Linked DNA regions of Thiocystis violascens DSM 198. The protein of the gene in region 1 interacts with the protein of each later gene in a pairwise test. Links are inferred from orthologs where the notes say so. Each region holds a gene or a part of one and is shown in the gene's direction. Other genes may lie near its edges.

Region 1 (5,527 bases):
GCCATACATATTGTGGGCGACATAATCGCTGTCGATCAGCTTGCCACGGCTGTCCTTGACCCGCCGCTTGACATCCATGCCATAGACCGCGCCGCACTTGTTCACCGTATCCAGCCGAATGTGGTTGGGGCCGCCGATGTCCCGGTCATCGCCATCCATCATGCCGTAACGTAGCTCGCTCATAGCGACGTAGAGCACCTTGTCGTCCGGGTTGTAGGTCAGGCCTTCTTCCTTGCGGAACTCGGTGGTCGCCCCCAGGTGCGCGGCATAGAGACGGGTCTCCAGACGCGATGCCAGCTTGTTCTTGCCGTTTTTCAGGCGGGTGCAGAGCAGGCCTTCATCGTAGGTATTGGTGCTGGTAAAGCCGTCTGGGCAGGTTCCCGCTGCCGCATCGAGCGGTTCGGCGCGCTCGAAAAGATCGGCGAAGGTCGTTTTGTTTTCGAGAGCGGCGCGGATTTCGTCATTGGTGGCGTGCCCAAGACTGATCCACTCGATATCGGCGCTGCCCGGGCCTTCTCCGGAGGTCTGCTCCCAGCGCGCGGCATAGAGGGTGCCAGCGCTCAGATTCCGCGGACGATCGGCGACGAACATGAACAGACCGACATTGGGACCGTCGTCGGAGAGGTAGACAGTACGGTTGTCGGGCATGACATAGGCCAGTTCATGCGCGAAGCGACCCATGGCGTAATGCTTGGTCACGGTGTGCGCGCCATCGCCGGAAGTCACCTTGATCTCGGGCGTCCAGCCAAAGTAATACCCCAGATAGGCGGCGTTGGCGGCGGTGTTCTCGACCTTGTTGTAGTCCGCGATGCCCTGGATATGCGCATCGTGCCAGGTCGGATCGTCGAACCAGGCGCGGTTTTCGGCCCGCAGGTTCATGATCGCCATGGGCGGTTCGTATTCCTCGGAACCCAGGTGCGTGCCCCAGGGCGTGGTCATGCCGGCGCAATTGACATAGGTTCCGAATTCATCCGAAAAATCCACCGAGCGCGTGGCAACGGCGGACAGATTGCCGCTCTTATCCTGCGCTAGCTTGGTGACATAGGCGCCGCCCACGCTGCATTCCAACTGGGTCACGGCAAACAGATCCGAGCCGTATTTCAGCAGCGAGGTGTGATCCGGTCCCGAGCCATTGGTGCAGATCCAGGGGCTGCCGTCTTCTTGCCGGAGCGGCTGGCCATCCATGTCTTTCAGCAGGCCGAAGGTCTCGAACTGGCCCTTCTCGCCGCCGAGCAGCGGCAGGCGCTGATTGGTCCGCACCAGATCCCGATATCCGATGTCATGAGTCGTACCCTGGATGACGACGGAATCGGATGCGCGAATCTCGCGTTTTTCATCCTGCGTCACTGGAACCGTGACTTCGGAAAACTCCAGACTTCCCAGATCCGCGGATGTCTGTGTGCAGCCGAGCGCCAGCAGTAAGGCAGGCAGGCTGCACAGGGTTTTGTTGAACGACTGATTCATGAATTGTTTTCCTGACATGAGTGATAAATCTGATGGCTTGAGCCGGAACAGGCCGTGCAACCGAGCATTGGCCCCCCATCCTAAAAAAGCGACATGAAAAACGGATCAGGAAACCGTGAAGATTCAGTGACCGAATCATGACGGGCAGAGACAATGGGATGACTGGCATTGCCCGGTACAGTCGCTAACGCTAAACTTGGCGATTGATTCGATCCGAACGACGACGACCCGTCCGCCATGCATCAAGCGGGCGGGATCGCTCATCACTCGCCCTTGTCGATTTCCGACGCCTCCTTCAACGCCCGATCCGGAGCCCGCATGGCCACAGAGCGCACCCTTTCCATTATCAAACCCAATGCCGTCGCCAAGGACGCCATTGGCGCCATCCTGAGCCGCTTCGAGGCCGCCGGTCTGAAGATCGTCGCCGCGCGCATGCTGCACCTGAGCCGCGAACAGGCCTCCGCCTTTTATGCCATTCATCAGGGCAAGCCGTTCTTCGAGGAACTGGTTGGTTTCATGACCTCCGGCCCGGTCATGGTCCAGGTGCTGGAAGGCGAGGACGCCGTCGCCAAGAACCGCGACATCATGGGCGCCACCAATCCGGCCAATGCCGCGCCCGGCACCATCCGCGCGGATTTCGCCGACTCCTTCACCGAAAACGCCGCGCATGGCTCGGATGCCCCGGAGACGGCGGAAGTCGAAATTGCCTTCTTCTTCCCGGAAGGCGTTTGCCCACGCACCCGCTAACAGGCCACCGTCCATGACGACCGCCGGAACCAAGCCCAACCTGCTGAATCTGAACCTCGCCGACTGCGAGGCGCTGGTCGTCGGGCTGGGCGTCAAGGCGTTTCATGGACGCAATCTGTTCAAGTGGGTTCACAAGCATGGCGTCGTCGAGTTCGACGCCATGACCGATCTTTCCCGGTCGTTGCGCGAAACCCTGCGCGAGACCGTGGAGATCCGTTTGCCGCGCATCGTCGAGGCCCATCCCTCCGAAGACGGCACCATCAAATGGATCATGGAACTTCATGACGGACAGCGCATCGAGACCGTCTTCATCCCCGAAGGACGGCGCAGCACCATCTGCGTCTCCTCGCAAGTGGGTTGTGCGCTGGAGTGCGCCTTCTGCGCGACGGCCCGGCAGGGCTTCAATCGCAACCTGGCCGTGAGCGAGATCATCGGTCAGGTCTGGCATGCCGCGCGCCAGCTCGACAAACCGCCGACCAACGTGGTGATGATGGGCATGGGCGAGCCGCTCGCCAATTTCGAGTCCGTGGTCAAGGCCATGGACATCATGCAGGACGATCTCGCCTATATGCTGGCCAAGCAGCGGGTGACGCTGAGCACCTCCGGCATCGTGCCGAACATCTATCGGCTGCGCGAGGTCAGCGACGTCTCGCTGGCCGTCTCGCTGCATGCGCCGAACGACGCGCTGCGCGATCAGTTGGTTCCGATCAACCGCAAATACCCGCTGGCCGAACTGCTGCCCGCGTGCAAAGCCTATATTGGTCAGGACAAGCGCCGCAAAGTCACCTGGGAGTACGTCATGCTCGACGGCATCAATGACAGTCTCGCGCACGCCAAGCAACTGATTCGTCTGCTCGAAGGCATTCCGTCCAAGCTCAATCTGATACCCTTCAATCCCTTCGCCGGGAGCGACTTCGGCACCTCGCCCCCCGAGCGCATCGAGGCGTTCCGCCTGCGGCTCACGCGCGCGGGGATCTTTGCGATGACGCGCAAGACGCGCGGCGACGAGATCGCCGCCGCCTGCGGGCAGTTGGTCGGTCGGGTGGAAGACCGCACGCGTCGGCTCGGTCGGGTGGTGGTCGAGGCCGGCCCCAGGGTGGCGACCGGATGAACCGTCACCCGCTTCAATCCGTCATGATCGTCGGGCTCTGCCTCCTGCTGGCCGGTTGCGGCGGCAAGAAAACCATCCAGCAAAACGACGAGTCGCTCGGATTGGATCCCGAGGACAGCCCTGCCGAGCTTTACGTCCGCATGGCCGAGGAATACTACAACCGCGGTCAGACCGAGGTCGCCTTTCGGCGCGCCCAGCAGGCTATCGAGGCCGACGCGAAATATCCGCGCGCCCACGTCTGGGTGGCGTTTCTCTACGAGGAAATCGGGCAGGCCGAGCGTGCCCGGCAGCACTATGAAAAGGCGTTGAAGCTCTCGCCCAATAATTCGGATGTCCGTTATGCCTACGGTTCCTACGAGTGCCGTCAGAAGCGTTACGCGGAGGCCGATGAACAATTTAAAAAAGCGCTGGCGAACCCGCTCTACGCGACCCCCTGGATCGCCATGACCAACGCTGGCAACTGTGCCGCTAGCGCGGGCAATGCCAGCAAGGCCAAGGAGTATTATCGCGCGGCCATCGCCGCGAATCCGAATTTCGGTCCCGCGCTGGCCAGGCTGGCCGAGCTCGAGTACAAAGGCGGCGACGCGAAGACCGCGAAGGGCTATCTGGATCGGTATTTCGAGCCGAACACGGTGCGCACGCCGGCAACGGCCTATCACGCGCTCTTGGTCGGAGCACAGGTCGAGCGTCAACTCGGCAACCGCAAGCGCGCTGCGTATTTCGATCAGATGCTGAAAACCAATTTCCCTCAAGCGCCCAAAACCCGAGAGTTCTAGGGGTCCGTATTGCCATGAACCAAATGACAGCCAATGATTCGGACGATCGCAAGGTCGTCGATCTCGTCGAGAGTCCCGGCCGGCGGTTGCGGGTGCAGCGCCAGTCGCGCGGAATCGAGATCGAGCGCATTGCCACGCAACTCCATTTACGCAACGATGTTGTGGAAGCGCTTGAGCAGGATCGCTACGACGCGCTTCCTGCCCCGGTCTATGTCGCCGGATACCTGAGAAATTACGCGCGTTTGATCGGGCTCGACCCGACCTCGATCGTCAACGCTTACTATGCCGCGACTCCGCAGGCCGATCATCGGATGACGCAGGTCGTCCAAACGCAGGGGGCACGTCGCGATCGCCAACCCGGAAACCTTCGGGGGCGTCTGATCGGTTTGGCCATTGCTGGCGCGGCGATCGTCACGTTGACTCTGTGGTGGCAGAATCGCGCCGACCAGGGAGTGGGATTCAGCTCGGATTGGCTGCAATCGCTGTTCGGCCAAGCCCAAAGCCAGATGGCGGCGGCGGAGGAGGAGCAGGGCCGAGACGAGGCGTCCCCGGCCACCGAGTTCGATGCGCCCGAACCAGGCGCCGCGGAGCCGGTCCTCGCCGAGCAGCCGACGACGGCGCCCGCCGATACCACCGAGTCCGACGCACCGACCCCGATTCCGGTCTCGCTGACGACTTCAACGCCAACCCCGCTAACCGCGCCCGAGCCTGTTTTGGCGCAATCTGGTGGCGTGCCAGGGCCGTTGCGGCCAGAGGCTGCGGGAGTCGCTGACACCGCCGAGGAGCCCGAAACCGCTGTCGTCACTCCCGCCAGCGCGACCGAGGTCGTGCTCGAATTCACCGGCACCTCCTGGGTCAGCGTCATGGGCAGCGATGGAAATGTCGTGCTCAACGGGGAGATGCGCGAGGGCGACCGTCGCGTATTGGAAGGCCAGCCGCCCTATAAGTTCGTCATCGGCAACGCCTCGGCAACCCGGATGACGCTCGGCGGAAACGCCTTCGATCTCATCGGCCGTTCGCGTGGCAACGTGGCGCGCTTTACGCTGGATCCACAGAACCCGCGATGACCAAGCATGACTAAACACATCCAAGCCATCCGGGGGATGCATGACATCCTGCCCGAACGCATCGCGATCTGGCATCGGATCGAGGACACGGCGCGCCAGGTGCTCTCCGGTTACGGCTACGCGGAGATCCGCACCCCGCTGGTCGAGGTGACGGACCTGTTCAAGCGCTCCATCGGCGAGGTGACCGATATCGTCGAAAAGGAGATGTACAGCTTCGAGGATCGCAACGGCGACAGCCTGAGTCTGCGCCCGGAGGGGACGGCAAGCTGCGTGCGCGCGGCCATCGAGCACGGTTTGCTGGTCCAGCCCCAGCGGCTCTGGTATCGCGGCCCCATGTTCCGCTACGAGCGTCCGCAGCGCGG
Region 2 (5,377 bases), 780 kb from region 1 along the record:
GCAGATTCCCCATCGGCATCCAGACCTTCGCCAAGATCCGCGAGGACGATCATTTCGCCGGCAACGAGCCGCTGTTCCGGGGACTGGCGATCCATCCGGGCTGGGACTGGTCGATCCCTTATCCGGTGATCCGTCTCAGCTTCGGCGGCGGGGTGCTGCACGATGCCGCCGCCCTGGCGCGCAAGATCGGCGAACAACGGCGCATCAACCAAGCGGCACTGGGCGTGACCTGCACCGAAACCGACGTCACGGCCTGTGTCGGCGAACTGATCCGACTCGCCCATACCGCCACCGGCCAGCGCGCCGTCATCCTGGTCGACGAATACGACAAGCCGGATCCTCGACAACCTGACCGAACCGGCGATTGCCCGCGAGCTGCGCGACGGGCTGCGCAATCTCTACTCGGTCATCAAGGACCAGGACGCCTACGTCCGGTTCGTCTTCATCACCGGGGTGAGCAAATTCAGCAAGGCCAGCATCTTTTCGGGGCTTAGTTCGTCCCGGCCTTGTCTGTTCCGGTGACCCGTCGCCCGCAAGCGGGCTCCTACGGTGGCGGATGACGTCAACATGAGCACGGCTGCCGGACGCATCGGCGGACCATGGTACGATTCCAATCCCTCCCCGCACTCCGATTTGTTGTATCTTGCCCGCCATGAACGCACATTTCTCTGAATTCCTACTCCCCGACGCACTCCTGCGCGGTCTCGCCAGCGAAGGCTACGAGACCCCCACACCGGTGCAGTCCCAGGTCATTCCGCTCGCGATGGACGGCGCGGATCTGCTGGTCTCCGCCGCCACCGGCTCGGGCAAGACGGCGGCCTTTCTGCTGCCGATCATGCAGCGCTTTTTGGCGGTCCCCGCGCACGCCGGCGGCACCCGCGCGCTGATCCTGCTGCCGACCCGCGAACTGGCGCGTCAGATCTATATCCATTTCATGCGTCTGGGCAGTTTCACGCGGCTGACCGCCGGGGTGATCACCGGCGGCGAGTCCAAGGCCCATCAGATCGCCACCTTGCGCAAAAACCCGGAGATTCTGGTCGCGACGCCGGGCCGGATGCTGGAACTGCTGCAAAGCGGTCAGGCGGATCTGCGCGATCTGGAGATTCTGGTGCTCGACGAGGCGGATCGGATGCTGGACATGGGCTTCGCCGATGACGTGCTGGCGATCCTCGGTCACTGTCGCCCGAACCGTCAGTCGCTGCTGTTTTCGGCGACCCTGCATCATCGGGGTCTGAAAGACATCACCGACCGACTGCTGCGCGACCCTCAGGTGCTGGCGATCAATCCGGTGCGCGAGCAGCATCCCGATATCGCCCATCAACTCCTGCTGAGCGATGGCCTGGAACATAAACAGCGTCAGACGCTCTGGCTGCTGCAACACGAAACCTTCGAGAAGGCGCTGGTGTTCACTAACACCCGCGATGGCGCGGTCGCGCTCGGCAATTTTCTGATGGGCCAGCAGCAGCGGGTGGCGGTGCTGCATGGCGAACTGGATCAGCGCGAGCGCAACCGCGTCATGGGCCTGCTGCACAGCGGGCGGGTGAACATCCTGATCGCCACCGATCTGGCCGCGCGCGGCCTGGACGTACCGGGCGTGCAGCGGGTGATTAATTTCGATCTGCCACGCTCGGGGGACGATTATCTGCACCGCACCGGGCGCACCGGGCGCGCGGGGGAACAGGGCGTCGCCCTGTCGCTGGTCGGCAAGAGCGAATGGAATCGCATGGAAAGCATCGTACGTTATCTCAACCTGACCGCCGAGACGCGCGCCATCGAGGGTCTGAAGGCCAAATTCCAGGGACCGACCAAACGCAAAGGCCCCGGCAAGCCGACGCCGGCCATGCGCAAGGCCAGGGCGGCCGCCGAAAAACCGGAAGCGCCCAAGGTCAAGGAGCGGCTGCGCGATCGCAAGAACATCGGCAAGCGGCGCGTGCCGACCAGCGCCCATGGCGTCGAGGCCGGCCATGCGCCGCTCGCCAAGCGACCAGGCGATCCGACGAAAACGGGTGGTTGATTTTCGTTCTTTGCGCCTTCGCGATTCAAACGGCTGGATTCAGGCCGATGGCTTGTCGGCCACCGTCAGCACATAGTCGAGCCCGCGATAAACCGTGCGCGCGTCAAGTTTGAGCGCCAGCGCGATCGGCAGACGGGTCGACGGATGCAAACGCGCGACTGCCTCGGGGTGACGGCGCAGGTACTCATGCAAGGGCGCATAGACCCGCTCGCGGATGGACTCTACCCGCACGTTCTCGAATCCAGCGGCCCTGAGCTTCGCCACATACTCGGGGAGCGGATAGACATTGCCCGCCGGGATCGCGAATTTGCGCGCGACCTGCCGCCAGGACCAGAGTTGCGCCAATCGCGCCCGCCAGCCGGATTCGGTCGGCATGGGGATGATGTCGGCCAGCACCAGCCGCCCGCCGGGGCGCAAAACCCGCATCGCCTCCTGGAAAAAGCGTTCGCGGGTCTCGAAATGAAAGGCGCATTCCAGCGCCACCACCTTATCGACCGAGGCGTCTTCCAGCGGCATCGCGGTGGCCGACCCCAACCGCAGATCGATACGATCCTCCAGACCGGCCTCGCGAACCCGTCGGCGCGCCACCTCCACCTGAGAGGCGGTGACATTCAAGCCGACGATGCCGTCCGGACGATAGGCATCGAGCCAGAACAGATCCTGATCGGCGAACCCGAACCCGACATCGAGCACCCGGTCCCCCGGCCCCATCCCGGCACTGTCCGCCACCAGCGCCGCCAGCGCCTGACAGGCGTCGTCGAGCGAGCGGCCGTCCGCCAGGGCGCCTTCGTTCCAGTACCCAAGATTGAGATAAAAGGCGTTCTCGGTCGCCACGTCGGTCCCCAGCAGATCGTAAACCTCGGTCACCTTCAGACGCTGGAAGGGATTGTAGAGCCAGTTGAAATAGCCGAGGCGGTCGCGCGACGCGCCGGTCGTTGGAATGGATGTCGACATGAGTGCGATCCGGGTCAGAGTTCGGCGGGCGATTCCACCGGCGGTTCGCGGTACGTCCCGCGGCGGCGATAGAGCAGTGGCCGCGCGCCCGGTTTCCTGGCGGCGAGCATTGCGGATAGATCCGTCTCGTCCGACGGAATTGCAAGGACCAACCGGTACGGACGACAGTCCTGTTGCGCCTGTCGCGATCAGGTGTCGCGTCGCCGACGGCGCGGACGATCCGCGTTTCGGGCAGTGCCGCCAAGCCTACCGCCCCGCATACAACCGATTGATCAGATTGATCAGGGTGTAATGTCCGGCCTGATTGACGGCCAGTTCTTCTTGTGCCTGCACCAGATGGAGCAGCAGCACCAGCGCTGCGCTTTCGGCCAGGGCGACCAGCGTGGTGTTGAAACTCACGCCCAGCGCGCGGGCGATCTCGCCGAGCGGCTGGCCTGGAATTGCAGGATGCACAGGTCAATCAGTCCGGGCAGAAACCCCTGCTCGCCATCGTGACGCTGGGCGACACGGGCGCGGATCGGCGGCAGGTCATGCGCCTGGAGGACGACTTCATACGCCTGCGGCAGCAGTCCTTCCGCGAGCATGGCGCGCTCGCGGACCGCGCTGCGCCAGCGGCAGAAGCTCTCGCCCAGGCCGATGAAGAGGATCAGGTGCGTGAGATTCTGGATCGTGAAGGGATAGAGAAAGGGATAATTCGACGGCGGGATCGCGTGATGATCGAGCCACAGCACGGCGGCTGGACTGCCCGCCGGTAGAACCAGCGTGAGCAGGGCGACGAACATCCCGGCCAGCGCGATCGCGACGAGGAAGATCCGCGCGCGTCGAGGCCGCTCCCACAGGATTTCACGAAGCACGCTCATCGACCGCACTCCGGACAAGGCGCGTCGGCGGATTTCACGCTGCCGCAGACGCAGCGGATCAGTTGCCGCCCCCGCACCCAGGGTTGAACGGCGTCCACGCCGGGCAGAAACGGCGCCACGCGGTCGGGAAACCGGCGACCGAATGCCTCCAGCAGATCGCGGATTTCCAAGGTGACCGCGCCGAACCGCGCGCGATCCAGTGGCGAGACCAGTTCCTGTCGGATCTTGCGCGCGAGACCGTCGGCGCCGATCAGAAAGGTGCCGTTGGTGCTCTTGCAATCGGTCAGCAGCAACGTGCCGGGGGCGGAGACGCTCAATTCGGCATGGCGCGCGCTCACCGAGTCGTCCGCGAGCGGGACATCGCAGTGCGCATCCCGCCCGATGGTGAACTTGTGTGGCGGTGCGTTCATGTCGTCTCCGGCGCGGGCACGCCCGGTTGATCCTCGGCGGGCGGCGGAAGGGGGCGCGTCACCGACGACGGCACATCCTCGGGCGGCCGATCCCACCATCCCGACAGACCGAACCAGGCGGCGGCGCCAAGCGTCAGCAGCAGAACCGCCGACAGGACCGCGACCCGAACGCCACGCGACGGACGGCTCGTCAACGACGCCATCGACGATGTCTCACGGGACGCCTCGCAGGCCAGCACCGCGACCGTGGCGTTGTCCTGATGCGTCAGCGCCCGTTCTCGCAGCGCGGCGATCAAGGTCTCGGCGGCGTGTTGCGGAGCGGCGGCCAGTGGGCGTTTCAGCGCGTCGCGCGACAGCACGCCATCGACCCCGTCGCTGCACAACAGCAGGCGGTCGCCCGGTTGCAGGGTCAGGGGCCGACAACTGGCGTCCACCAGCGGAATCTCGGCCAGTCCCAGAAAGCTGGTCAGCGCGTCGCGGTCGGGATGGCTCGCGAGATCATCCGCGTCCAGCGTCCCGGCGACGACTTGCGGCCAGAGTTCGTTGGCGAGGGTGTGATCCTCGGTACAGGGCGTGAGCGAACCGTCGGCGGCGCGATAGCGATACAACCGGCTGTCGCCGACGCCGATCCAGAAGAGTTGTGCGTCGCGCACCGCCGCCGCGACCAGCGTGGTGCCGACCTGTCCCACGCCCGCCGTTGTCTCGGCCAGTGCGTAAACCGCCCGATTCGCCGCCCGCAATGCAAGCGCCAGCGCCTCGGGAACCGGCGTGGCGGGCGGCTGGGCGGCATAAGTCTCCAGCATCGTTTTGACCGCCAGTTGACTCGCCGCGCGCCCCTCGCGCAGACCGCCCATGCCATCGGCCAGAACCACCAGCACCCCGCCCGGCGGATTGGCGCCCTGGGCCGAACACCCGGCAAAGCCGAAGGCGTCCTGTTGCTCCGGGCGCGTGCCGATCCATTGGGCATTGCCCGGCTGCAAGGTCAGCCTACTCAACGCCCGCTCCCGCCGAGACGCAGCTCGGTCTGACCGACGCGCAGCACATCGCCGTCGCGCACCGGATGCGGCGCGGACAACGGCACGCCGTTGAGCCAGGTCTGATTGGTGGAACCGAGATCCTCAAGGATCGCCTGCCGGCCC
Region 3 (5,399 bases), 460 kb from region 1 along the record:
GGGCCGCCGCCGCGTTCGCGTCTGCGCGCCTTCCTCGGGTTGGCGTTGTTGTGCGCCATGGTCGCGGCTGTCTGGCTGTTCGGTTACTGGGAACCGCGTCTGTTGCCGATCCGCGTGATCGAGGTGGAGGGCGAACTCCATCATCATTCGTCACGCTTGCTGGAGAAAACCATCGGCGAACGGCTGCGTGGCGGGATCCTGACCGCCGACCTCGTCGATCTCAAGAGCGCGGCCGAGGAACTTGCCTGGGTCGGCCGCGTCAGTCTGCGGCGGGTCTGGCCGGATCGGCTGCAGGTGCGGGTCGAGGAACATCGACCGCTTGCCCGCTGGAACGCCGATCGCCTGGTGACCGCCGAGGGGGTCGTCTTCCATCCAGGGACCGGAACGATTCCCGCCGGTCTGCCGGTGCTCGAAGGCGACGACAGCCGGGCGCCCGAGGTGGTCAGGCAGTATCTGAAATGGCGGGAAGATCTGATGCTGGCGGGGCACCTGATTCAGGTTCTCACGCTCGATCCCCGCGGCGACTGGCGTCTTGAGTTGGTCATGGGCACCGAACTGCGACTGGGCACCGGCGCCATCGAGGAACGTCTCGCGCGCTTCATCGCCAGTGCGCCGCAACTTGAGGCGGCGGGTCAACCGTTGGAGGTGGACCTGCGTTACAGCAACGGTTTCGCCGTGAAATGGGCGCCGAGCGCGGAGTCGCCGGTCCCCGCGAACACGGGTCGCTCCAAGCGATCCGGCAATCGAGGATAACTGGATGTCGCGACGTAACGACAAAAATCTGTTGGTTGGACTGGATATCGGCACCTCGAAGATCGCCTGTCTGGTGGGCGAGCTCAAGGACGACGATCAGATCGAGATCATCGGCATCGGTATCCATCCGTCGCGGGGTCTGAAAAAGGGCGTGGTGGTGGATATCGAATCCACCGTCCAGTCGATCCAGCGCGCGGTCGAGGAAGCGGAGTTGATGGCCGGTTGCGAGATCAATTCGGTCCATGCCGGGATCGCCGGCAGCCATGTGCGCAGCCTCAATTCGCACGGGATCACCGCGATCAAGGAGGTCGAGGTCTCGCAGGCCGACGTGGATCGCGTGATCGACGCGGCGCGGGCGGTGGCGATTCCGGCGGACCAGAAGATCCTGCACATCCTGCCGCAGGAATTCATCATCGACAATCAGGAGGGCATCCGCGAACCCATCGGGATGTGCGGCGTGCGCCTGGAGGCGCGGGTGCACATGGTGACCGGCGCGGTCAGCGCGGCCCAGAACATCATCAAATGCATCCGGCGCTGCGGGTTGGAAGTCGACGATCTGGTGCTCGCCCAGTTGAGTTCCAGTTACGCGGTGCTCAGCGAGGACGAGAAGGAACTCGGGGTCTGCGTCGTCGACATCGGCGGCGGCACCACGGATCTGGCGGTTTTTACCGATGGTGCCATCCGGCATACGGCGGTGATCCCGATCGCGGGCGATCAGGTCACCAACGACATTGCGGTGGCGCTGCGCACGCCGACGCAATATGCCGAATTGATCAAGATCCAGCACGCCTGCGCCCTGACTCAACTCGCCGGGAATAGCGAGACCATCGAGGTACCCAGTATCGGCGACCGCCCGCCACGGCGGCTGTCGCGCCAGACCCTGGCCGAGGTGGTCGAGCCACGCTACGAGGAGCTATTGACGTTGCTGCATAACGAGTTGCGCCGCAGCGGTTTCGAGGATCTGGTCGCGGGCGGGGTGGTGCTGACCGGCGGCAGCGCGAAGATGCAGGGTCTGATCGATCTGGCCGAGGAGGTCTTCCACATGCCGGTACGCCTGGGGTTGCCGCAGCATGTGATCGGCATGGACGAGGTCGTGAACAATCCGATCCACTCCACGGGCGTGGGGTTATTGATGTACGCGCGCCAGCATCGCTATGCGCGCGGCCCCGAGATGTCCGAGAATCTCGGCCTCAAGGGAACCTGGTCGCGCATGCGCAGTTGGTTCCAGGGCAATTTTTAGCAGGGGGTTGGCTGTCCGACCCCAAGGGTAGATGGACCGCGGCCTGCGGTCTCGGATCGGCGGGTTTCTGGCCTGCCGGTCATTTCGGGGGGTGGTCGCGTGCGTGGCGCGCGGCTGAACGAGGTTTCAGGTATTGCTAAAACGTTCTTCATATCGGGAGACAGATCAATGTTCGAGCTCATGGATACCCATAGTCAGAATGCCGTCATCAAGGTCATCGGCGTCGGCGGCGGCGGCAACAACGCGGTCAATCATATGTTGGCCTCGACCATCGAGGGCGTGGATTTCATCTGCGCCAACACCGATGCCCAGGCGCTGAAAAGCTCCAACGTCAAGACGATCCTGCAATTGGGCGCGGGCATCACCAAAGGGCTGGGAGCCGGGGCGGACCCCGAGGTGGGTCGGCATTCGGCGATCGAGGATCGCGATCGCATTCAGGACGCGCTCGAAGGCGCGGATATGGTGTTCATCACCGCCGGCATGGGCGGCGGCACCGGGACGGGCGCGGCGCCAGTGGTGGCCCAGGTGGCAAAGGAACTCGGGATCCTGACCGTGGCCGTGGTGACCAAGCCGTTTCCGTTCGAGGGCGCCAAGCGGCGGCGGATTGCCGAGGAAGGGATTGCCGAGCTCGCCAAGTCGGTCGACTCGCTGATCACCATCCCCAACGAAAAGCTGCTGGCCGTGCTTGGCAAGGACATGAGCCTGCTCGACGCCTTCAAGGCGGCGAACGATGTCCTGCTCAATGCGACCCAGGGCATCGCCGAACTCATCACCTGCCGCGGACTGATCAACGTCGACTTCGCCGACGTCAAGACGGTGATGTCCAACATGGGGGTCGCCATGATGGGGACTGGCTCCGCGCGGGGTGCGAATCGCGCTCGCGAGGCCGCCGAGGCCGCCATCAAGAGCCCGCTGCTGGAAGATATCGATCTCGCCGGGGCGAAGGGCATTCTGGTCAATATCACGGCGGGTCCGAGCCTGACCATCGGCGAGTTCGACGAGGTGGGCAACACGGTGCGCGACTTTGCCGACGACGAGGCGACGGTCGTGGTGGGCACGGTCGTCGATATGGAGTTGGAGGACGAACTGCGCGTGACCGTCGTGGCGACTGGACTGGGCGAACGCCGCGCTGCCGTCACCAATAAACGCGCGGGCGGGGAAGCCTCGATTCGACTGGTCTCCGGAGGCGACTTGAGCGATGGTCAGCCGGACTATCGGGAAATGGAGCGTCGCCCGGCGATCTATCGGAAAGCGGGTGGATTGGCTGTGGCTGAAGCGGTTGACGAAAAGGATATGGACTATCTGGACATCCCGGCGTTTCTGCGTCGTCAGGCCGACTGATCAGGGGTTTCCCTCTTGTTGAAGGCCAATAAAAACAAAGGGATTCTGTTGCATCCAACATTAAACTTGAAATAGGTTCGGGAAAACCCTAAGCTAGCGGTAAAGCGCTCCAGTGTGGAGCGCGTAACGCGATGGCGAGCAGGCAAGAGCGGTTGAACTAACAGGAAGGGTTGGTTCAAGCGCTTCTGTCCATGAGCAAGAAGCCGTCAGCCGCCGTGGACCGCGATGGGAGATCCGACCGATGCTCAGGCAACGTACCTTGAAAAATGTGATCCGTGCGACCGGGATCGGTTTGCATACGGGCGAAAAAATCGAGTTGACGCTTCGGCCCGCCGCGCCCGACTCCGGTATTCGGTTCCGGCGCGTGGATCTTGATCGGCCGGTGGAAATCAAGGCGACGCCGTTCAATGTGACCGATACGCGTCTGTCCACGACGCTGGCGAGCGGTGACGTGAAAGTCTCGACGGTCGAGCATCTGCTCTCCGCTTTTGCGGGGCTGGGGATCGATAACGCCTGCGTGGACGTTGGGGCCGCCGAGGTGCCAATCATGGACGGGAGCGCCGCGCCGTTCGTCTTTCTACTTCAGACGGCGGGCGTCCTGGAGCAGAATCGCCCCAAGCGATTCATTCGGATCAAGCGCCAGGTCGAGGTTCGCGATGGCGATAAGGTCGCGCGGTTCACGCCTTACGATGGATTTAAGGTCGATTTTTCGATCGACTTCGACCATCCGGCGTTCAACGCCCGCGCGAATCGCGCCACGGTGGATTTCTCCACCTCGTCCTTCGTGCGCGAGGTGAGTCGCGCGCGAACCTTCGGTTTTTTGCGCGAGATCGAAGCGTTGCGTCAGCATAACCTGGCCTTGGGCGGTAGCCTGGATAACGCAGTCGTGGTGGATGAGTATCGCGTCCTGAACGAGGAAGGGTTGCGTTTCGAGGACGAGTTCGTCAAACACAAGATCCTCGACGCCATTGGCGATCTCTATCTGCTTGGGCACACCCTGATCGGCGCCTTCACCGCGCACAAATCCGGGCATGCCCTGAACAACGCGCTGTTGCGCGCGCTGGTCGCCGACGAAGCGGCCTGGGAGGAGGTGGTCTTCGAGGATTCGGCGACAGCGCCGATCTGCTACGCGCAGCCGATTGCGGCTGTTTAGTCTGCTTCGATATGTCCCGGGGGCGCATGTCTGTTCGCGAGGTTCTTCAGCGCGCGCCGTAAGTCCGGATCCTGTATGGTGTCCGCTGCTTCGAGCAGATGCTTGATTGTGCCGCTCGACAGTCTGGGCGTCGGCATCCGGGGTTGGTGTGGGCGGCTTGTCTCGTCGCGAGCCAGGCGGACTTGAATGTGGGTTTCGGTTATTTCCCGCGTTTTTAACGAGCGAACGATGTCCTCGGCCAGAAAGCGCGCGCGCGTCGTCCAGGCTGGGGAATCGAAATAGAGCGTTAACCGCGTTCCCTCGACACCGACATCCAGGCAGTGCGCTTGCATCGGTTCAGGCAATCGGGAGCGCACGTATTCAAGCAGCGCAATCTCCCTTGCTCGCCGTTCGAGCAGATCGCGCGCGGAGCTGTTGTTTTGCAACAGATCGCGGATATGAAAAAGTGTGATGTTCATTGGTGTTGTGTTCGTGTCGGCCGCGCATCGGCAGACGTGATCTGACTGGCCGATTGGCGAGCCATTGACGAGCATTGTTCCTTGAAGACCTGAAGCAGAGAGAAACGATGTACCACCACGATCGAAGAAAAAACGCTCGCGGACAGGCCGTTGTCGTGCTTTTGGCTATTTTATCCTTTGTCTGCGCGGGCGCTGGGTTGGGATGGTTGATCGGACAATACGCCAATCGTCTTCCCTCCGCCGATCCTCCTCGATCCGCCCCGGCATTCGCCTCCGCATTTCCACCGACGAATACAGCAGAGTCTTCGCCTTCCCGTGCGCGCCAGACAGTCGGTGCAATCGCCTCTCGTCTGGGCGACATGCAGGCCGAGTTGCTGAGGCTGAATGCGCTGGGAGAAAGGCTGGTCGGAATGTCCGGGCTCGATCCCGAGGAATTCGATTTTGCAAACCCGCC

What was found.
Region 2: the proteins of rlmN (region 1) and THIVI_RS09800 interact in binary tests that used the Escherichia coli proteins (3 or more experiments, as listed by UniProt). The link is inferred for Thiocystis violascens DSM 198 from one-to-one orthologs.
Region 3: the proteins of rlmN (region 1) and ftsZ interact in binary tests that used the Escherichia coli proteins (3 or more experiments, as listed by UniProt). The link is inferred for Thiocystis violascens DSM 198 from one-to-one orthologs.

What each region holds. Positions count from the first base shown.
Region 1 is NC_018012.1:2,989,843-2,995,369, reverse strand. Bases 1,291-4,273 are described here. They hold rlmN (dual-specificity RNA methyltransferase RlmN), read left to right. Parts: upstream 1,291-2,224; coding sequence 2,225-3,322; downstream 3,323-4,273. Other genes in these bases: THIVI_RS13255 (RodZ domain-containing protein), read left to right, coding at 4,113-4,273; pilW (type IV pilus biogenesis/stability protein PilW), read left to right, coding at 3,319-4,098; ndk (nucleoside-diphosphate kinase), read left to right, coding at 1,783-2,211; THIVI_RS13275 (PhoX family protein), read right to left, coding at 1,291-1,464. Also shown: more of THIVI_RS13275, read right to left, coding at 1-1,290; more of THIVI_RS13255, read left to right, coding at 4,274-5,165; hisS (histidine--tRNA ligase), read left to right, coding at 5,172-5,527.
Region 2 is NC_018012.1:2,215,306-2,220,682, forward strand. What follows is about bases 1-2,833. They hold THIVI_RS09800 (DEAD/DEAH box helicase), read left to right. Parts: upstream 1-652; coding sequence 653-2,014; downstream 2,015-2,833. Other genes in these bases: THIVI_RS09805 (methyltransferase domain-containing protein), read right to left, coding at 2,054-2,833. Outside these bases: more of THIVI_RS09805, read right to left, coding at 2,834-2,968; THIVI_RS25700 (hypothetical protein), read right to left, coding at 3,215-3,367; THIVI_RS09810 (hypothetical protein), read right to left, coding at 3,364-3,828; THIVI_RS09815 (FHA domain-containing protein), read right to left, coding at 3,825-4,238; THIVI_RS09820 (PP2C family protein-serine/threonine phosphatase), read right to left, coding at 4,235-5,233; THIVI_RS22725 (FHA domain-containing protein), read right to left, coding at 5,230-5,377. UniProt on the Escherichia coli protein: DEAD-box RNA helicase involved in the assembly of the 50S ribosomal subunit at low temperature. Exhibits RNA-stimulated ATP hydrolysis and RNA unwinding activity. Acts before DeaD.
Region 3 is NC_018012.1:2,526,766-2,532,164, reverse strand. The notes cover bases 1,393-4,247. They hold ftsZ (cell division protein FtsZ), read left to right. Parts: upstream 1,393-2,161; coding sequence 2,162-3,334; downstream 3,335-4,247. Other genes in these bases: lpxC (UDP-3-O-acyl-N-acetylglucosamine deacetylase), read left to right, coding at 3,576-4,247; ftsA (cell division protein FtsA), read left to right, coding at 1,393-1,993. In the rest of the region: THIVI_RS11195 (cell division protein FtsQ/DivIB), read left to right, coding at 1-753; more of ftsA, read left to right, coding at 758-1,392; more of lpxC, read left to right, coding at 4,248-4,487; THIVI_RS11175 (DciA family protein), read right to left, coding at 4,484-4,945; THIVI_RS11170 (M23 family metallopeptidase), read left to right, coding at 5,053-5,399. UniProt on the Escherichia coli protein: Essential cell division protein that forms a contractile ring structure (Z ring) at the future cell division site. The regulation of the ring assembly controls the timing and the location of cell division.